3 regions of the Evansella sp. AB-rgal1 genome follow, and region 1 is predicted to be linked to each of the others. Evidence: riboswitches for the same ligand, from Rfam matches in the RefSeq annotation. Region 1 holds a riboswitch; each other region holds the start of a gene.
The links. A riboswitch is a leader RNA that binds a small molecule or an ion and turns the genes downstream of it on or off. The one in region 1 is predicted to bind S-adenosylmethionine.
Positions count from the first base shown of each region.

Region 2: another riboswitch for S-adenosylmethionine. It lies ahead of metK (methionine adenosyltransferase); the one in region 1 lies ahead of ACERII_RS11430 (sulfate permease).
Region 3: another riboswitch for S-adenosylmethionine. It lies ahead of ACERII_RS21185 (O-acetylhomoserine aminocarboxypropyltransferase/cysteine synthase family protein); the one in region 1 lies ahead of ACERII_RS11430 (sulfate permease).

Region 1 covers NZ_JBGUAU010000011.1:161,213-168,706, reverse strand. Annotated here, with positions in the region: gene cysC (adenylyl-sulfate kinase) at 1-130, opposite strand, end outside; gene sat (sulfate adenylyltransferase) at 130-1,269, opposite strand; gene ACERII_RS11435 (phosphoadenylyl-sulfate reductase) at 1,288-2,010, opposite strand; gene ACERII_RS11430 (sulfate permease) at 2,014-3,093, opposite strand; SAM riboswitch class I at 3,237-3,347, opposite strand; gene rhaD (rhamnulose-1-phosphate aldolase) at 3,653-4,477, opposite strand; gene rhaA (L-rhamnose isomerase) at 4,874-6,127, opposite strand; gene rhaB (rhamnulokinase) at 6,152-7,494, opposite strand, start outside.
Region 2 covers NZ_JBGUAU010000021.1:70,943-78,436, forward strand. Annotated here, with positions in the region: gene mnmL (tRNA modification radical SAM protein MnmL/YtqA) at 1-111, shown strand, start outside; gene mnmM (tRNA 5-(aminomethyl)-2-thiouridylate-methyltransferase MnmM) at 108-680, shown strand; gene ACERII_RS17465 (tetraprenyl-beta-curcumene synthase family protein) at 714-1,778, opposite strand; gene ACERII_RS17470 (alpha/beta fold hydrolase) at 1,963-2,748, opposite strand; gene ACERII_RS17475 (gamma carbonic anhydrase) at 3,160-3,672, shown strand; gene metK (methionine adenosyltransferase) at 3,729-4,937, opposite strand; SAM riboswitch class I at 5,114-5,235, opposite strand; gene pckA (phosphoenolpyruvate carboxykinase (ATP)) at 5,569-7,155, shown strand; gene ACERII_RS17490 (alpha/beta hydrolase family protein) at 7,355-7,494, opposite strand, start outside.
Region 3 covers NZ_JBGUAU010000032.1:4,230-11,723, forward strand. Annotated here, with positions in the region: gene ACERII_RS21175 (alpha/beta-type small acid-soluble spore protein) at 1-99, opposite strand, end outside; gene ACERII_RS21180 (hypothetical protein) at 157-342, shown strand; SAM riboswitch class I at 567-682, shown strand; gene ACERII_RS21185 (O-acetylhomoserine aminocarboxypropyltransferase/cysteine synthase family protein) at 859-2,172, shown strand; gene ACERII_RS21190 (homoserine dehydrogenase) at 2,233-3,519, shown strand; gene secY (preprotein translocase subunit SecY) at 3,985-5,286, shown strand; gene ACERII_RS21200 (MFS transporter) at 5,380-6,633, opposite strand; gene ACERII_RS21205 (ArsR/SmtB family transcription factor) at 7,019-7,494, opposite strand, start outside.

The DNA.
Region 1 (7,494 bases):
CTAACGTTGATTTCCCTGAACCAGATAAACCTGTGAACCAAATTACAACACTTTTATGGTCATTTAGTTTTTGACGATCTTCTTTTGTGATAGCTGTAGTATGCCAGTGTATATTCGCTGCTTTTTGCATTATACAGTCACCTTCATTCCACGAATTAGAACTTGGACAACCTCATATCTACTAAATTCTGGAGGAGGTGTCTCCCCACTTCGAAGCATTTCTCTCACCTTTGTACCTGATAAAATGATTCGATCTTCTTTACTATGTGGACAAGTCTTCGTAGAAGTCATACCACCACATTTTTTACAGAAGAAGCTATGTTCAAAAAACAACGGTGTGATTCCCAACTCTTTCGAAGTGAAGTTTTGGAAAATTAATTGAGCATCATAGGTTCCATAGTAATCACCAACACCTGCATGATCTCTACCAACGATAAAATGAGTGCAACCGTAATTTTTTCTTACCATTGCATGGAAGATAGCTTCTCTTGGTCCTGCATATCTCATTGCAGCTGGAAACACTGCCAGGAAAACTCGGTCCTCTGGATAATAGTTTTTCAATAATACTTGATAGCTCTCCATTCGCACATCTGCAGGAATGTCATCTGATTTTGTCTCACCAACTAACGGATTTAAGAATAATCCGTCTACGATTTCAAGTGCTGATTTTTGAATATATTCATGAGCACGATGAACAGGATTTCTCGTTTGAAATCCTACTACTGTTTTCCATCCACGAGCTTCAAACTCTCTTCTTGTTTGATTTGGTGTTAAGTAAAAGGATTCAAATTGACTTTTTTGTGGAACCTTTATTAATGTAATTGGTCCTGCTAAATACACGGAACCTCTTTCATATAATTTCTTTACACCTGGATGAGCTACATCCGTTGTTTGATAAACCTTTGCTGCTTCTACATCTTTATTCGGTTCAAAAATTTCTTGTAATTCCAATACACCATAAACCACATCATCATACGTTAATTTCACTTTTTCTCCGATTATTAGCGTAGAGGAAACGATTGGAGAAACTGGTAGTGTAATAGGGATACTCCACACATTTCCATCAGCTAATCTCATGTTTGTAACTACACTCTCGTAATCTTGCTTCCCCATAAATCCAGTTAGCGGACTATATGCTCCATTTGCAAGTAACTCTAAATCAGACAACGCCATTTTATCTAGCTCTACTGTATGTTCAATTTCTCTCACATCAACATCTTCATGAAACCGATTTACTAATATACCTCCATGTGGTGTACTAAGTGTCATTATCGCACTTCCTCTCTATTATTTGTGTAATCCACATTCTGTTTTTTCCTTACCAGCCCAACGTCCTGCACGCAAATCTTCTCCTTCTTTTACAGGAAACGTACATTTACTACAGCCGATACTTGGGTAACCTTGATCGTGAAGCTCATTATAAGGAAGTTCAAAAAGCTTAATATATTGCCAAACTTCATCCCACGTCCAATGAATAAGAGGACAGATTTTAATGGATTGAAATTTATTATCTTTGTTAACAAATTGCGTATTAGCTCTCGTTGGTGACTGTTCTCTCCTAAGACCTGTTAACCACGCCTTACTTCCATGAAGTGCTTTTTCTAACGGAATGTTCTTTCGTATCTTGCAGCAAAGATCTGGATCTACTTCCCACAGTTTTTTTCCATATTGCTCTGCCTGTTGTTCTAATGTGACCTCTGTCTGGGCATACTCAATAATTAACTTAGGGTATTTATTCTTTATTTTTCCAATTAGCTCATAGGTCTCTTGAAAATGTAAATGGGTATCAAGAAATACAACCCTCGCATTCGGCTTTACTTTGCTAATTAAATCTAGTAGAACAATTGCTTCTGCTCCGAAGCTACATGCATAGGTTAAGTCATCCTTAAACGTTGCGTATGCCCATTTCAACACTCCTATGGAATCCTTTTTCGCCAATAAATCATTGGTTTGGCTATAGACAAAGTCTTTCGTTGTTTCATAGGATAATTGTTGTGTCTCAATTCCCATGACTTAAATTCCCCCTCCTTGATCATGTACAGATCGTCTTTCCTCTTTAATTGATTGATAAAGGCTAATGGATCCAAACGTAGTAACAAAAATGCTGATAACAATCACAATAATGTATGGGTTTGGATGTAAAACCAGATGAATTAAACTATAGGAAACTACCAATGACATCACTGGCGAGACGATCCACACCTTAATAATTTTCTTAATCACTGTTTTTTGCCATAACTGAAATCCATTTTCAGCTGTACCAACACCTACAATGGCTGACGTTGTTGCTTGGGTTAACGGCACCGGTATTCCAAATATGGAAGCTGCAATCACTAATGATGCTCCTGTTCCTGACACTGCTGTACCTTGAAGCATGGAAAGTGATGTAATTTTCTTCCCATTTGTCTCAAGAACTCTTCCTCCAAGTAGGATAGCTCCTATTGCAAGAAAAATTGCACCTAGGTAAATACCTCGAGTTTCATGCATAATGCCAGCACCAATAAGAGGACCGATTGCGTTTGCCACATTATTCATACCAGCTGAAAATGCCTCTAGAAACCCAGTTAGGATTAACAGGAATACAAGCCATTTTCTCCATTTCCCTTCCCCTTTCAGTTGGGGCCATCGTTTTTCCATAATGATTATTACTTTTCCTGCAACAAATGCTATAAGAAATGCTGCGAATGGGATGATGAGCCAAAACGATATGATATATATAACGTTATTGACATAAAGCGCTTGAAAGGCAATTCCCACTCCTACAATCGAACCGATGGTTACTTCACTAGTAGAAAGAGGTATTCCAATAACATTTGCTATAAACAAAGTAAGTGTAGCGCCTATTAAGATTACAAGTACTATCTCAACTGTTAAAATGCTGGTAGGAATAATTCCTCCCCCAATAGTCTTAACAACCTCACCACTTCCAATGACAGCACCTAAAAATGCTCCTAAACCTACTAAACTTAATGCTAGTTTTTTATTCTTAATTGCTCCACTTCCGTATACTGGCCCCATAGTTGCTGCCGCACCACTTGCTCCGATGTTCATTGCGAAAAATAAAGCGATTGCGATTGCTAAGTAAATTAACACGTTGATACACCCACCTTCTTTGTTGGTTAAAACTATGTAAGTCTACTATTCTTGTAATTCTTATCAAAATACTCGGAATTAAGATAATAAAAATTGTCCTTCCATACAGGAAGTTGACAAGTTGTTTAAGACGGATGTCAAACCCCTTATCTATCAGTTACTTCAAACTCTGCTGGATGTAACAGGTATTTAAAAGAATCAATGCTTGATGATGCATCATTGGGGTAAACCCCCTCCTCTTCTCTGGATAAGAGTTACTATATGTAAATTTTACTGTTTTGTTCTTTTTTTATAATTTTTTTTAAATTACTGTTTAGTATAATTTCATTTCTTGAACATTCAATTTCATTCATTATAATTCCTATCGGTTTTTACGTCAATGAAATTTTTACTAAATATTCTTTTTTTTCGAACAACATTCCCTCGTCATAATCAATCAACACAAATCTTCACTCCCCTCCTTATCATAAAGCTCACGAGATAAGAGAACTATCTCCTCCTTTTAATGAAACAAAGCTACCTATTTTAGAATAGGTAGCTTTGTTTTTTATATTATTATTTACCCTTGTAAAATACCTTCTCTAGGTGTTACTCCAAAAGCGGAAGCTAAAGCTATTAAATCTTTATCCGTAATCACCTGTTTTACTCCACCTTGATGAGAATGAATGATTGTATAAATTTGTGCTGCTTTCTCTACCGTTTCAATTAATCCGAAAGTTTCATCCATCGTAGTTCCAGCTCCAAATATACCGTGCTGTGGCCAGATAACTACACGATAATCAATCATTTTCTCCGCTGTTTTCTCCCCAATCAAGTCCGTTCCAGGAACCATCCATGGTAATAACGCCACTCCATCTGGAAAAACAACAACACATTCCGTACACATTTGCCATAATGTCTTTGTAAAGCTTTTTTCTTCAAGCTCATGAGTGAATGTCATAGCAAGAACATTCGTAGCGTGGTTGTGCATAATGACACGGTGATTTTTATCTACTTTTAATCTAGCAATATGACTCATAAAGTGAGACGGAAGCTCGCTTGTAGGGTTACCGCCATTTTTTAAACCCCAAAGGATATCTATACTGTCTCCCAATTCACTAACACGAAGAATTCCTAAGCAGTCTTCAGGATTCCCTTTTACATTTTTAAAGTATTTTCCTGATCCAGTCACGATAAAGTACTTATTTGAAAGCTCTGGAACCGGGAAATTTAAAGGCAAGTTACGTAATACGCGAGTAATATCTAAGTAAGATGATACTTCCTCTTCTGTTAATAGGTAACTAATATTTCCACCATTCCGCTCATCCCAACCCATTCTCCACATGTTATAAGTAGCATCCATCATTTCTTGAACAAACGGAGCTTGAATTACTTTCTCATCCATAATCTCTTGTAACGTTTGTTGTAGTCTTTTATCATTAATCACGTTTCATCTCTCCCTTATTTCTAATGTGTGATTTTAAATACAGGTCCAAAGATTGTTCAACACTTCACATTTTATAACTTTATTTTATAGCTACGCCAAGCAATAGTCAACATAAATCCAACTTATTATTTTTGTTTATTTTTGTTTTGACATATTTCCGTCATATTTAAAGGTTTTTTGTAAGCGTTTACGATAGTTTATGTCCGTTTATGTTTGTTTTGTCTGTTTATATATAACTACATAAATTTTCCTTCGCATGAGAAAAGTCTTTTGCTTTCGGCTTCCCTAAAATTTTTTATGAGGAAAAAAGAACACCCTCCCTAACAAAAGGAAGAGTGTTCTGGAAATTACATATTATCTTTTTAGCAATACTTCTTGCTCATACTTTTTCACTTCTTCTAACCAAGATTCTTTTACAGGAACACCCATTTTTTCGCAATAGTAATCCCAAATAGCTCCGAATGGATATGTTTTGAACTCTTCAAATAATGCTAATCTTTCTGTGAAGTTCTCTTCTTCTTGAAGTTGTTTTAAATGCTCGTTTGGAGTAAGCATTGCATAAAGTAATGCTTTAATCATATTTCTCGTACCAATTGTCCAAGCAGCCACACGATTAATGCTCGCATCGAAGAAATCAAGACCAATAATTACTTTATCTAACGCATCATTACGAACAATTTCTAAAGCAATTTCACGTAATTCATCATCTAAAATAACAACATGATCACTATCCCAACGTACAGGTCTTGATACATGTAATGCTAGCTTATCGCTATATAAAAGCATAGAAGAAATTTTATTCGATACTGTTTCTGTTGGGTGGTAATGTCCTGTATCTAACAAACAAATTTTATCGTTTTTCAGCGCATACCCAAGGTAAAACTCATGAGAGCCTACAACATAAGACTCAGAACCAATTCCAAATACTTTACTTTCTACCGCATCTAAATTGTACTTCTCATCAATTTCTTCAGTGAAAATCTTATCTAAAGAATCTTTTAAACGTTGTCTTGGAGTGAAACGATCACTAGGGATATCTTTATAACCATCTGGAATCCAAACGTTAGTTAAACTTGGCGTACCAAGTTCTTTTCCAAAATATTCACCAATTTTACGACTTACTTTACAATGCTCAATCCAGAAATTACGAATTTCTTCATCTGGATGAGATAGTGTAAGACCATCTGCTGCTTTTTCGTGTGAAAACAAAGTTGGATTGAAATCTAAGCCTAGTCCATGTTCTTTAGCCCAGTTTACCCATTTCTCAAAATGTTTTGGCTCAAGTTCATCACGCTCAACAGCAACACCATCTGTTTCTGCATAGATAGCATGTAAGTTCACACGGTGCTTACCAGGAATTAAAGAAAATGCTTTTTCTAAATCGGAACGTAATTGTTCCGGAGTTGTTGCTTTCCCAGGATAGTTTCCAGTTACATCAATCCCACCAGAAAGTTCTCTTTGGTTTACTTCAAAACCTGTCACGTCATCACCTTGCCAGCAGTGCATGGAAATAGGTACCTGTTTTAATTTCTCTAGTACGCTATCAACGTCAATTCCCCATTTTTCATATTGTTTTTTCGCTAGTTCATAGTTTTCTTTTACAGACATGTTTATCTCTCCTTCAATTCTCTATTAGATAGTTTCCGGTACGTATGTTTTCACATCAAACGAATTTTTTATGATTGTTCGTGCTTGTTGTATATCAGTTATTTCACCAAGTGCCATAAATTGAGCAACAATGTTACCAATCGCCGTCGCTTCTACAGGCCCAGCATTCACTTCTTTTTTCGTAACATTTGCGATTAGCTGATTTAAATATTCATTTTGGCATCCGCCACCAATAACATTTATTTTATGGAATTGCTTATCTAGTATTTTTTCTAACTCTTGAATTGTTTGTTCGTAACTATCTGCAAGACTTATAAACACGCATTTTGCAATTTCCCCTGGAGTCTCAGGAACTGCTTGACCTGTTTCTTTACAATAGTTTTGAATTTCTTTCATCATGTTTTCAGGATTTAAGAAACGATCTTCATTTACATTAACAGTAGATGTAAAGTTAGTCGCTGCTCTCGCTAAATCTACTAATTCAGGGAAAGAATAGCGGTCGTCATAGTTTCGTTTCACTTCTTGAATCATCCAAAGACCCATGATATTTTTCAAGAATCGAAAACGATAGTCGATTCCACCTTCATTTGTATAGTTGTACTCCAGTGCTTTCGGTGTACAAATTGGCTGTTCGTTTTCCACTCCCATTAGCGACCACGTTCCAGAACTGATATAAACTGTCTCATCTAACTCAGGAACGGAGATTACAGCAGAACCTGTGTCGTGAGTAGCCGGTAAAACCACCTTCATATCAAAACCAAATTCGGAAACTAGTTCCTCTTTCAGGTTTCCAAGGATCGTTTTTGGCACTTTTATCTCTTGGAATATTTTCTTGTTTATTCCTAGTTTATCGATCAATTCATTATCCCAATCTTTTTCATTTGCATTTACAAGCTGAGTTGATGTTGCATTTGTATACTCATTTGCAACTTTACCTGTTAGTAAATAATTAAAATAATCAGGTATCATAAGGAATGTTTTTGCTTTTTCCAACACTTCTGGTTGTGTTTGTTTTAATGAGTATAACTGGTATATAGTGTTAAATTTCAAATATTGGATTCCTGTTTTTTCATATAATTGGTCTTTTGAAATAACGTTTTCGAATACTTTTTCCATCATTCCATCAGTACGTGAATCCCGATATGCAACTGCATTCGTTAACGGCTCGTTCTTTTCATCTAAAAGTACAAAATCAACAGCCCAAGTATCGATCCCTATACTCTCTGGTAAAATGGCCTCTTTCCTGCACTCGCGAATTCCTTGCTTAATTTCTTGGAAAAGCTGATCTACTTCCCAGCAATATTGACCGTCTTTCTGCACCATTTTGTTTTCAAAACGGTATATTTCTTTGAGTTGAAGCTTCTGGT
Region 2 (7,494 bases), on a different contig from region 1:
TGGAGTTTAAATAAGTGGCAAGTTTTAAACGGTATTGATTCAGAGCTAAAGAATCGGAACAGTTGGCAAGGAAAATACTACACAGAGGTAAAAGGAGCTATTCTAAAATGAGGCTGTTAGGTATTCTTCCTTTTGCGAGAGAGCTTTTAACAAGAGCTGTGTACCACGGTGACATTGTAGTGGATGGCACCGCTGGTAATGGTCACGATACATTATTTTTAGCAAACTTAGTTGGAGAACACGGGAAAGTATATAGCTTTGATATTCAAACTACCGCCATTGATGCGACTCGAAAAAGGCTTTCGGACCATCAAGTATTGGATAGAGTAGAGCTGATTCATGACGGACATGAAAACATAGATAAACACTTCTTACCGGATCATGCTCAACAGGTAGCCGGGGCTATTTTTAATTTAGGGTACTTTCCTGGTGGAGATAAAGAAATTGTTACTACTGCAGAAACAACGATATCCGCGATACAACAACTATTACACTCTTTAAAAAAAGAAGGAATATTAGTACTTGTCGTTTATCATGGTCATCCAGAAGGACAAAAAGAACGAGATGAACTGTTACCATTTGTTCAAAGCCTTCCTCAAGAACAATATCATGTATTGCAATATGGATTTACGAATCAAAGAAATAATCCACCGTTCATTATTGCTATTGAAAAAAGATAGAAAGAGTAGCGTGAAAACTGTCACGCTACTCTTTTACGTTCCACTCTTCGTTCGATAGATCCATCCGTTTATATAGAAAAATAAAGTAGGTGCTCCACCACTGCGGATGAACTCCCTCCCTTTTTTCCTAAGTTTAGGATCTTTCTTCACCTTATCATCTGCTAAATAAATCGCTAATAAACCATTACTAATTAATCGATGAAATTTTGCATGGGGCATGTCCTTCATTCTTTTGTCTGCTTGAAAATAAAAGTACTTCATCCGCTCAATCATTTCCTCTTCATTTTTATAATAAAAACAGAAGTTTAAATCTCCCCCTAGTCTGTCTTCCTCTTGATCAATAAAATAATCCATTAAAATATGTATTCCTTGAACCCATGGGAAGTAACCCATTTTTATTTTTTCAGCTAACTCTACAGAGAAATTAGGTAAACTGGCAGAATACGCAGTTAAACAGAAAATCCCTAATGTGGAACCGCAACTTGCAGAAAACTCATACCACGTCATTTGCGGTACTTTATGTTTATGTTCTTCAAACCAAGCTTCAAGTCGTGGGACACGTTCTTCTACCTTCACATGCTTATGAACTTGTAGGTCACTGTATAGTTCAGCCAACTCTACATTTGCTGCTTGAACAACAGAATAGCTGGGAAAACTCTTGATGCATTCTTGACAAGTAGTCACAAGTGCGGCCAAATACCCTCCATCATCTTGCTCATTTCTATATCGATAGTAGTTTTCCAGCTCACTATTAGGATTTAACGCAGCAGGCATAGATTCATGTAAAGCCCGAAAATCCGTTGGATCAAGAGAAGTGCTTCGATCACATAGATTATCTAAATAATCACTAATCGTTTGATAAGCAACAATAAACTTAATGACGTCTTCTCTTCTATCCCCTGCCAATAGGCTATAAATGGCACCACCTTCACAGTGAAATGTCTTTGTCTCAATGCTTGCTAATGCTTGCTGCCTTAATTCCGGATTTGGAATAGCTTCTGCTCGTTTTTTCCATTCATTTAGGTACTCATGTACTTTCGGAAGCACTTTTTTATAGACTTGGTACATTAATGACCAAGAATTTGTTGGTATCTTCACTTTCCTTCTCTCCCATCTTCCGTTCAATTGCTCTTACTCCCTCTAAAATTTATAGAGTCACTGAAAACGAGAGTTACGTATTTTCAGTGACTCTGGTTTTAAATATGATCTTAGAAGGATTTACTTTCTAAACCCTTCCGTCTACAAAAAACGGTCACTACTTTTAATAATAGTACTTACTTTATCATGTCAGCTGAATAGTAACAAATGCTAGGAGGTGTGCAAGAACCTTATTTTTCTCAGGCTCGTTCAACACTTCGTGATACAACCCATCCCATTCTTTATAATATTTATCATGAATAGGAAGTTGATTAAACCAGGGAGTGACATTTTCTTTATTCACAATCAAATCATTTCCTCCTTGAGTCACAAGTAGCGGAATGTCTGGAAAGTCTCCTACACGATTGTGGGCATTTTTCATCGCTTTTACAAGTTCTCTATACCAACGAACACTTACATGTTTAATTAATCGGTTGTCACCTAAATCGCGTTTCCTCATCACCTCATCCCTAGTTCCAGAACCTGGAGCAAGCCCAGATGGAAATCGAAGACTTGGAGATACTACATTTAATGTTTTCGTTAGAGCTTTTTTTGAAAAACCAGGATCATTCACTAATCCTAAACATGGGGAAGATAATACCACAACATTAGGTAATTCTTCCTCGTCCATGGTGAGAAGTGTGTTGATAGAAATTAAGCCCCCCATACTATGTCCGAGTAAAATGATAGGTAAATCGTACTTCCTTGCCTCTTTAAGCCAGGTATTTACTACTGTAATATAATCTTGAAAGGAGGTGATATGACCTCTAGGTCCTTCCGTTGTTCCTTGTCCAGGTAAATCCCCCATTATCACATGATAGTTTAATTGGTTTAACTTCTTAATCACCCACTTATACCGAACATGATATTCACCTGCACCATGCACAATAACAAAAACACCTTTTGGTTTCGTTGCTTCCCACTTCCACATATATATACCTCCCCGTATATTACTTTCTTTACTTACTATATTCTAATTTTTTACATATACTAGTCAAGTGACATCATAATGACATTTCTAAATCAATTTTTTATAGGCTACCCTGAAAATATTGGTATCGTACTATGTAGTAATACTAACTTTGTTGGTTTGTATCCATTCGCTCCAGCCTGCTCACTTTTCTGTGGGGAGTTGTCGAGCCACCTCACGACTTCGTCGCTACAGTGTCTCGTTAAATTCCGCTCATTCATATATAGTTGTGAGTACTAACCAACTTCTAGTCAGCGTATTTTCATCCTTCATGGTGCAATTTTCAGTAGCCTTCCAGGCAAGTGGAAAAAATCAAGCATTGTCCTTTAACGTAGCCTTTTGATAAAATGTGAAAAAAGGAGGATTCAAATAATGATATACCCTTATAAAGATAAACACCCAGAAATAGATGAGTCTGCTTTTATTGCGGACGGAGTAGTGATAACCGGAGATGTTTCTATCGGTGAAAAATCAAGTGTTTGGTTTAATACTGTAATTCGTGGAGATGTAGCACCTACACTCATTGGCAAGCATGTAAATATACAGGATAATTCTGTGTTGCATCAAAGTCCCAATGCACCATTAGTACTAGAAGACGGTGTTACGATTGGCCATCAATGTATATTACATAGTTGTGTTGTAAAAAAACATGCTCTTGTGGGAATGGGATCAACTATTTTAGATGGTGCAGAAATTGGTGAAAACGCATTTATCGGGGCCGGTAGTTTAGTTTCACCGGGCAAGAAAATCCCCCCGAGAACATTAGCGTTTGGTAGACCAGCGAAAGTAGTTAGAAAGCTAACAGATAAAGATATAATGGAAATGGATCGTATTCGAAGAGAGTATGTTGAAAAAGGACAGTATTATAAAACTTTACAAAAATAGTTGTATTTATTATGACAGGAAAAGGGAGTATCTATGGATACTCCCTTTTTCATTACTTATTTTGAAGCCCTTAACGCTTGTTCTTTTAGAGTTGCTGCTTTATCTGTTTTTTCCCACGGAACATCTAAGTCCGTTCGTCCGAAATGCCCATATGCTGCCGTTTGTTTATATATTGGACGGCGAAGGTCCAACATTTTAATGATTCCTGCAGGACGTAAATCAAAGTTATCTCGCACTACATCAACCAAGATTTCTTCGGAAACTGCCCCTGTTCCAAACGTATCAATGGAAATAGACACAGGCTGTGCTACACCAATAGCATAAGCTAATTGTACTTCACAACGATCCGCAAGACCAGCGGCCACTATATTTTTCGCAACATATCGTGCTGCATATGCTGCTGAACGGTCTACTTTTGTAGGATCCTTCCCTGAGAAAGCTCCTCCACCATGGCGAGCATATCCACCATAAGTATCAACGATGATTTTTCTTCCTGTTAATCCAGCATCTCCTTGGGGCCCACCAATAACAAAACGCCCAGTAGGATTGATAAAATATTTAGTGTTTTCATCAATTAATTCAGCTGGCACAATTGGTTTGATTACATGCTCTTTTAAATCAGCTACAATTTGATCATTTGTCACTTCTGGATGATGCTGTGTTGAAATAACAATTGTATCAATTCTTTTTGGTTGATTATTTTCATCATATTCAACCGTTACTTGTGTTTTTCCATCAGGTCGTAAATAACCAATCGTTTCTTTTTTCCTCACTTCACTTAAACGACGAGAAAGTTGATGTGATAATGAAATTGGAAGAGGCATTAGCTCCGGTGTTTGGTTATCAGCGTAACCAAACATTAAACCTTGGTCCCCAGCACCAATTGCTTCAATTTCGTTATCACTCATTTGTCCTTCACGAGCTTCCAATGCTCTATCAACACCTTGAGCAATATCAGGTGATTGCTCATCAATCGATGTTAATACAGCACAAGTTTCATAGTCGAAACCATATTTTGCTCTTGTGTAACCAATTCCTTTTATTGTTTCACGAACAATCTTTGGAATATCTACATATGTGCTTGTACTTATTTCACCCGCGACTAAAACAAGGCCTGTATTTACAGATGTCTCACAAGCTACACGAGCGTTCGGATCTTTGGTTAATATTTCATCTAAAATGGCATCAGAAATTTGATCACAAATTTTATCTGGATGCCCTTCTGTTACTGACTCAGAAGTAAATAAACGACGTTTTTCTGCCACAGTACGTACCTCCTTATTTCTTTTCCCATTTAGGATATGTTTATTGAAGCGACGGTACTCGTTTCCCAGCAGAATGGTACTAATCGATAATCAGACTTCACCAATTTTTATTATAAAAACAAGCAATAAAAAAGCCTTTTCCAAGTGAGGAAAAGGTAATCCCATTCGCCTTTCTCCTCTTATCGCTCAAGACATATTTGTATATATGTCTTGCAGGTTAGCACCGTTCACCTTTTTTTCGTAGGTGATGGTTGCTGGGCTTCTTCGGGCCTGTCCCTCCGCCATCTCGGAATAAGAGTATCCATCCATTCGCAAAAAGAATAACTGATTTCCTATGAACTGTCAACCAATATTATCCTATATGGCTCGGCAAGCAATCTTCTCATACATATATTTCAAATGTATTTTCTATTAAATGATTACGAAATTTTCCCTTCATACTTATCTTTAGTTTGTAATTAGATGGATAATTCATTCAGGTAAAATTATACAAAGAAAAAACGAAAAAAACTATGATAAAACAGTTACAAACCTCCAACAATTAGTATATACTAATTTTATATTAACGTTATACTAATTAAAGTTTAATATCTTATATAAGATATTCAGTGTAACTAGAAGGGGTGAAAAAATGAGTACAGTACAATTTGAACTGGAATTAGAACGCTTATTGCAAAGAAGTGATAAAGTTTTCTATGATTTGCCTGTTGCTCAATTAGTTGAAAGGGCACTAGTAAGAAAGGAAGGGATTCTAACTTCTAGTGGAGCATTTCAAGCTACAACCGGACAATATACTGGTCGTTCACCAAAAGACAAATTTATCGTCCATGAACGTTCCATACAAAAAAATATTGAATGGGGAAAAGTAAACCAACCAATATCCTCTGCTCATTTTGAGCGTCTATATTCTAAAGTGTTACACTATTTGAGTAAAAAAGGAGAATTATTTGTCCGCCACGGATATGTAGGTGCAGATAAAAAAAACAATGTTTCCCTTAGAATTATCAATGAACTAGCATGGCATAATTTATTTGCTAGACAATTATTCATCAGACCTTCCGAAGAGGAATTATCAACGTTTCTCCCTGAGTTTACTATCATTTCTGCACCTGGTTTTAGTGCAGACCCAGTACATGATGGAACAAATTCTGAAGCTTTTGTTATTATTTCTTTTGAAAAGAAAACAGTTTTAATTGGTGGAACAGAGTATGCAGGAGAAATGAAGAAATCCATATTCTCTGTTATGAATTATCTATTACCTGATCAAAACGTTCTTCCAATGCATTGTTCAGCCAATGTTGGAGAAGAAGGAGATGTGGCACTATTCTTTGGTTTATCTGGAACTGGTAAAACAACACTTTCTGCCGACCCTTATCGAAATTTAATTGGTGATGATGAACACGGTTGGTCCACAACTGGTGTGTTCAATATCGAGGGTGGTTGTTATGCAAAATGCATCAACTTATCACCAGAAAAGGAACCACAAATCTATAGGGCATTGCGGTTTGGTTCAGTATTGGAAAATGTAGTAGTGGATGAGAAAACAAGGGAAGCAAATTATGGTAACACTTTTTATACAGAAAATACTCGTGCAGCTTATCCCATTGAGTCCATTCCCAATGCTATAAATCCAAGTATTTCTGGTCATCCTAGCACTATTATTTTTCTTACTGCAGATGCATTTGGAGTGCTTCCTCCGATTAGTAAATTAACGAAGGAACAGGCGATGTACCACTTTTTATCGGGATATACAAGTAAGTTAGCTGGAACAGAGCGGGGTGTTACAAAACCAGAAGCTACCTTTTCCACATGTTTTGGTGCACCATTTCTTCCTCTTCCTCCATATCGATATGCGAGTATGTTAGGTCAGAAAATATCAGAGCATAATGTGGATGTTTTTCTTGTTAACACCGGATGGTCTGGTGGCCCTTATGGAGTGGGGAAAAGAATGGATTTAGCCTATACTAGAGCAATGGTTCGAGCTGCTTTACAAGGAGAATTAAATACGGTTGAAACTACAAGGGACCCAGTGTTTGGACTTCATATTCCTGCACATTGTCCTGGTGTTCCTGATGAATTATTACAGCCTATGAAAACATGGAAAAATAAAGAGGATTATAAGGAAAAAGCCCTGCTCCTTGCACAAAAATTTCAAACTAACTTTGAACAATTCTACTCTGTATCTCTTGCTGTGAAAAATTCTGGACCGAATATATAAATAAGAAAAGCGCAATGCGCCCTCTCAGGACCGAAATGCAAATGTTCTGGACAATAAAAAGTGCTTTTTACTTTTTAATCGGCCAGGTTATTTGACACGAGGTCCTGGCGCATGGAGCTAGACACCTTTCTAAGTTCAAAAAAATTTTATAAATTCTTATCCTTTAATAAAATGGTAGGCATCCCCAGTGCCTACCACTTTATCCTTTGCTCCTTTTTTCCACCTTTCTCAGCCAGGCAGTTACCTCCCTTGTAATAGCTAACTGCTCTTTCACTAACAATGTGTGACCTACCCCATCGAATAACCAACTTTCTACATCCTTCTTTTCTTCATTTAATT
Region 3 (7,494 bases), on a different contig from region 1:
ATTTACACCAAATTCTTGGGCAATCTCATACTTCATTTGATCCAATGCTTGTTGTACTCCTGGTACTAGAAGTTGATTGCTATTGTTGTTTTGTGCCATCTGTATCACCTCGCTTTGTTTTAGGTTACTACTAGTATGGTTGCAGAGAGAAATCATATGCAAAACGAAGCATGGCAATATTTTCCCACTATCTTCTTTGAAGCTATAATGCTTGATATGAGCGCATTTGTAGTAAGTTATAAAATTCTTTATTACATTGGTTATGTTAAAGAAAGTGTTGCTATGTACAATGTTGATTTTCCTGAAGGTCAGAGACTTGTTGAAAACCTACATAGTCTTTAATATAAGACGTTCGCAGTTATTTTAGAAGAGGATGAGTGAAAAAAGACGTTTGTATAGAAATAAATCTAATACATGGCACTTCAACCAACATCAACGTTTAACAGAGCCTATTTTAAAATTCGGGAATTTTCATGTAAAACTATTGACGATCATTTTCAAAAGTGGTAGTATTCGAAATAATTGGTAAATTATATAACAAATTAAAAATTACATAGAAGATTTTACTCTTATCAAGAGAGGTGGAGGGACAGGCCCGATGAAACCCAGCAACCACTGAAGGTTATTAAAGCTTCAGAAGGTGCTAATTCCTACAAAACTAGTTGGTTTTGAAAGATGAGAGAAAGGATATAAGCATCTACCCTTTCTCTTATAAAGAGAAAGGTTTTTTTCGTAAATGGGGCTAAAGTAACTAAATAAAGATGTTTGTCATTAAGCACTTATAGACAAGATCTTCTTACATAAAGAATGTTTTTAGGAAATGGAGAAATCAAAAAAATATAAATGGAGGAATGAATGATGAGTAAAGAACAAAATTTTGAAGGTTATAGTGTGGAAACACAATTATTACACGGAGGTCAGGAGCCAGACCCAACAACGGGTTCGAGAGCAGTTCCCATTTATCAGACAACTTCTTATGTTTTCCGCGACACAGAACATGCTGAGAATCTGTTTGGTCTTAAAGAGCAAGGGAATATTTACAGTCGAATCATGAATCCAACTGTAGATGTTTTTGAAAAAAGAATCGCATTACTTGAAGAAGGGGTTGCCGCAGTTGCTACTTCGTCAGGTATGTCTGCCATTGCTCTATCTATTTTAAATATTGCTGGTGCTGGAGATGAAATTGTTGCCGCAACAAACCTATATGGTGGTACATATAATCTTTTCTCCACAACATTACCTAGATATGGAATTACTGTTCATTTTGTAGACGCGAGTAATCCGGAAAACTTCAAAGAAGCAATAAATGAGAATACAAAAGCAATTTTTGCAGAAACAATTGGAAATCCAAGCCTACAAGTTCTAGATATTGCTGGAGTAGCAAATGTTGCGCATGATGCTGGTCTTCCACTTATTATCGATAATACGTTTGGAACTCCCTATACGGTAAAACCAATTGCACATGGCGCGGATATTGTTATTCACTCTGCGACAAAGTGGATTGGTGGCCATGGAACTTCTATCGGAGGAGTTGTGGTAGATGGAGGGAAGTTTGATTGGAACTCTGAGAAATACCCTAGTTTTACAGAACCAGACAGAAGCTACAACGGAATAACATATGCAAAAGATGTTGGAGAAGCAGCGTTTGCAATCAAGTTCCGAGTTCAATTGTTACGTGATTTCGGAGCTTGTCTAAGTCCTTATAACGCGTTCCAATTACTCCAAGGCTTAGAAACACTTCATTTACGTGTGCAGAGACACAACGATAATGCACTTGCTCTTGCGAAAAAATTAGAAGAACACCCTGCCGTTGCTTGGGTTTCTTATCCAGGTTTAGAATCTCACCCTTCCCATAAACATGCTTCTCAGTTATTAAAAGGTGGATACGGTTCTATCGTTATTTTCGGAATTAAAGGTGGAAAAGATGCAGGTCGCAAGCTCATCGATAATGTTGCCTTATGGTCGCATCTTGCAAATGTGGGAGATGCAAAAAGTTTAATTATTCACCCTGCAACAACAACACATCAACAATTGTCAGGGGAAGAGTTAGTAGCAACAGGGGTAACAGAAGATATGGTCCGTTTATCTGTTGGAATTGAAAATGTAGACGATTTATTAAAAGATTTAGATCAAGCGTTAGAAAAGGCAACAGGGAAGGCATTAGCAAAATAAGTGCATGTTTGGTACTTAAAAACAGCTTGTAAGTCATAACAAGAAAAGGGGTTTGATTCAATGAGTCATCCAGTATATAAATTAGCAATCATTGGTTTTGGAACAGTGGGAGAAGGAGTGTATCAAACACTATTGAAGAAATCAGAAAAAATAGCAGCAATATTAGGGCGACCAATAACAATCCCCTTTGTTCTTGTAAAAGATCAACTTAGAATGCGTAACGTATCGAGTATTACAAAAATTACTCATTCTTTTTCAGATATATTAGATGAATCAAATCTTGATGTAGTAGTAGAGGCTACACCTGACGCAAGTACTGCTTATCCGTATGTAACTAAACTATTGGAGAAAAGTATCTCGGTAATCTCTGCTAATAAAGAACTAATCGCCAAGCACGGGGAAGAGCTTCATAAACTTGCAAAAGAGAATGATTGTCAATTGTTATATGAAGCTGCCGTAGCTGGTGGGATACCTTTATTAAATACATTACGACATACATTAAAAACTAATAGTATCCAAAAACTAGAAGGAATATTAAATGGTACCTCTAACTTTATTTTAACCAAAATGAGAGAAGAAGCATCGAGTTTTGAAGTAGCTCTTGCAGAAGCACAGGAGAATGGTTATGCAGAAGCAATTCCAGATAAAGATGTAGACGGCTGGGATGCATACTACAAAACGTGCATACTAAGTCAGTGGATATTTGGCTGTTCTCCTGTGTGGAACTCTGAAAAACCAGTAGGGATAAGAGAAGTAGATGCAATCGATATATCATTAGCTGAGAATTTAAAAGCGAGAATAAAACATGTTGCTTCACTTCAAAAAGTTGAAAATTGTGTACGTGCTTCTATTCAGCCAACCCTCGTTTTTGAAGGTCACCCTTTATATAGTGTAGAGGATGTAAATAACGGTATATATATAGAAGGAAGTATCGTTGGTCCAGTGACGTTACAGGGGCCAGGAGCTGGGAAGTATCCTACATCGAGTGCCGTTGTGGAGGATGTAGTTAATTTTCTTTCAGAAAGAAACGAACCCTCTCTTCCAAAGGGAATTCAATTTCTGAAAGATGGGTTTGAAGATAGTGATAGCTCATTTCAGGAGAAACCTAATTTGTTTTTTCTAACTGCTCCTAATGGTTTGTCGAATCATTTAACAACGATGGGCTTTGATGTAATTAAGTCAGTTGTTCAGTTGGGGAAAAAATATGGAGCACTCGTAACTTCAGGCTCTACTAAGTTAGAACGTATAAAAACACTATGTAATGAATTAGAAATACAAGTATATCCAGTATTACTTGGGAAAAATGATAGTGTTGAAAAATATTATTTTAAAGAAAAAGCTATCTAACCTCTAAGGCAATGTTTCACAAAGTGGACACATTGCCTTTATTCTTAGTTGGTTGGTTTCATCCTTAGTCCTAGTAGTTACTATCACTAGATATAATTGGGCCTTGCTAGTAGGAATTTGTCTTGAAACAGGGTTTACGAGACAAATTAACAATGGAGTTGAACCGATTTGTTTTTTTACTTCTCTAACACACAAATAAGTATTTTTAGGATAACCTAATAATTAAGCGTTTACAAAATTATAACTTAAGTGTATTCTATTTGAAGAAACTAGGAAAAGTAGAATTACAATGTAACAAAAAATTTTGTTAGTAGTAACATAGTGATTACTTTCAGATTAGTAAATTATTACTATTTTTGTAATTTCAAAAAAAAATCAAAATTTTACAAGATTTTATGATATTCTATTAGAAATGAAATTAATAGTTTATTTCTATTCATACAAAAAAAGGTAGAGGTGCTGCAGATGTTTAGTACAATCCGCAATATTTTTCGCGTGGGAGACCTGCGCAACAAGATTATTTTCACATTATTAATGTTGGTCGTGTTCCGGATTGGTGCACATATACCAGCACCAGGGGTAGACGCAAGCCGACTTGATTTTGAGGGTCTTGCAGCGTTTGGATTTATCAATACATTTGGTGGGGGAGCCCTAGAGAATTTCTCTATATTTGCAACAGGTATTATGCCTTATATTACTGCATCCATTATTGTGCAACTTTTACGTTTAGATGTAGTTCCTAAATTTGCTGAATGGGCAAAAGAAGGCGAGCCTGGAAGAAAGAAACTAGCTCAAGTAACACGTTACGGAACGATTGGAATTGCATTTTTCCAAGCCTTAGCATTATCCATTGGTTTTAACAACTTAATGCCAGGACTAGTTCCAAACCCTACTGTTATCACATATTTACTAATTGCAGTCGTGTTAACAGCTGGTACAGCTTTCCTTATGTGGTTAGGAGAGCAGATTACTATTAAAGGTATTGGGAATGGGATATCCATTCTAATCTTTGGTGGTATTGCAGCTGGTATACCAACAGGAGCAACTCAAATTTATGCACAATACATTGCTGAAGCTGGAGACCAACTTTTCTTAAATCTAGTAGTTATAACATTAATTTTACTAGCTATTATTGCAATAATCGTTGCTGTCATTTTTGTTCAACAAGCAGTTCGTAAAGTGCCGGTTCAATATGCGAAAAAAATGGCTGCTGGTGGACGCCCAACTGGTGGACAATCTACTCATTTACCATTAAAAGTTAATGCAGCTGGGGTAATTCCTGTTATCTTTGCATCAGCATTGTTCTTTATGCCACAAACAATTGCTGGGATCTTTGGAGCAGATAGTTCTCTTGCTCAGACAATTATTAATATCTTTGCACTAGATAATCCATGGGGTATGTTATTTTATGCAGTATTAATTATTGCTTTTGCATATTTCTATACATTTGTACAAATTAATCCTGAGCAAATGGCTGATAATTTGAAACGTCAAAATGGATTTATTCCAGGTATCCGTCCAGGAAAAACAACAGAAAAATTTATCGTAAAAGTCTTATACCGTTTAACGTTTGTAGGATCCTTATTCCTTGCAACAGTTGCTATCATTCCGCTTATTTTCACAGCGGCAATGGGGTTACCACCTGCAGTTCAAATTGGTGGAACAGGCTTACTAATCGTAGTTGGTGTAGCCTTAGATACAATGAAGCAAGTAGAAAGCCAATTAATCGACCGTCGTTACAGTGGATTCTTAAAAAGATCGTCATAATAATATATAAACCACAAAATTTTACAAGCAAAAACACATGTGATTCACAAGATCGCATGTGTTTTTTTATGTGTAAAACTATTAGATTATCTATTAATTAGCCGTCTGCTCCGCAACTGGGACTCTATTATCCAACTTCTCTTCCAACGGTACATTCAATTGATAATATATTTTCGAATTCCATGCGATGATCGTTGCTACAATTATTAAACCACCTAACGATACAAAAAGGATGGTGAAATTATAGAGCTCTGCTAATACACCACCTAAACCAGCACCTAAAGGTATACCAGTTTGTGCAAGTAAGGCTCGAACGGTGAATACTCTTCCTCGAATGTTTTCAGGAACACGTTTTTGATAAAACGTCGTGTTGTTAATGGTAAAAATAACTGCAAAGATACCTTGTAACATGGAGATAACGAAAGCGAGCCAAATGTTTGTCACTATGCCAAGTAGAAGTAGTAAGACGCCTCCTAGTGACAAACTCCCCAACATAACAAAGCGAAGGTTTTTTGGTGTTTTGAACATTCCTGTTACAAAGGAACCAAACACCATTCCGCAGGAAAATAACGACATAAATAAACCATATTGAAATTCAGTTCCTTTTAAATGCTCTAATATATATGGGAGAAACATAGGTTGTGCAGCTCCTGTGCTGAAGTTAATAACCATCATCAATATACCAATCCAAAATAGAACAGGGTAGATTTTGAAGAAACCAAGGCCTTCTTTAAACATAGGTAACCAGGATGAACGAGCCTCTATTTTTTCGCGAACCGTATTTTCAATAAAGAAGAGGAGGATGCCCGAAATAGTTACAGCAGTAATCAAAATGGTTATTACAATAACTGGTCCAAACAAGGTTAGGAGAAGACCACCTAAAGCAGGTCCAATAAGCATCATTGTCTGCATGGTTCCTTCCAAAATGGAGTTTCCTCTGTGAAGAACTTCTTTTGGAAGGAGTTTAGCTACATAGGCCATACTTGACGGACGAAATAAAGGTTCGGCAATTCCTGTTATCATTGCAGCAAAAAATAAAACGGATAAATGGATATTATCAAAGACTAATAATAATCCAGGGATTAAAAACGCTACTGCTCTCAGCCATTCTGATATAATCATTACTGTTTTATATTGAAATCTATCAATATATGGTCCAGCAAATAGATTAGTAAGTAGGCTTGGAACCATAAAAGAAATCCAAATCATACTCATTGCTATTTTTGATCCTGATATTTCGTACACGAGCCATGAGAGAATGAACGTTGCAAACGTACCACCTAAACCAGATGCAGCTTGCGCAATCCAAAGAAATAGAAATGATCGTTGAAAGAATAAAGATTTCATGTTGAATCCTCCATATTTATTTTTTAGCTATGTTAAACGTGGATGTTCATTTTTACTCCAGGTTGCTCGCTTTCCTTGGGGCGAACCGCAAGCCTCCTCGGTCGTTACCTCCCTGTGGGGTCTCGCCTGGCCCGCTTATCCCCTAGGAGTCTCGCACCTTCCGTAAAAATCAACATTGTCCTTTAACATAGCCATTTTTTTAAAGGCTACCCTGAAAATAGGTGGGATCATGGTAGTCAAACTTATCTAGTATGACTAACTTTGATGGTTTGTATTCTATTCGCTTCGGTCCACTCCACTCCTTTGCACCCAAGGACACAAGTGCGATATCCGTTCCTTCTTCACGGTGTCTTCTATGCTAGGGGTCTGCCGAGCTACCGGCGGCTCATTCTTCTCGATCTTTTATATAGGCTAATAGACGCCCCTCCATTTCTGATAGTCCTTGTTCCCGAAAGGTATAATAATCTTGTTTTCCCTGATTGACGTGTATGTTGACTAGTCCTGCTGCGCGTAATGCGATGAGATGATGATGGACGGTGCTTTTGGCTAGACCAATAAACTGATGTATTGTCTTAAATGTTTGAGGACCAGACTCTATAAATTTTAAGATCTGAAGACGGTTTTCATCAGATAGTGCTCTTTGTACTCTAAACATTATTGGTGGTAATGTTTCGTAATCTCCAATAATCTCTTCGGCCGAATACTGATAGGCATGATGCCTTTCATTACAATGAAACATTACGATAGGTCTTGCATGATACTGCGGAATCAGAGAAACTTCCAAGTCATCCGGTAGATTCTCCAGTAGTAACCCTTTCGTTACATTATTAATGACCTTTTGAGGGTCTTGGTTTTCTATTA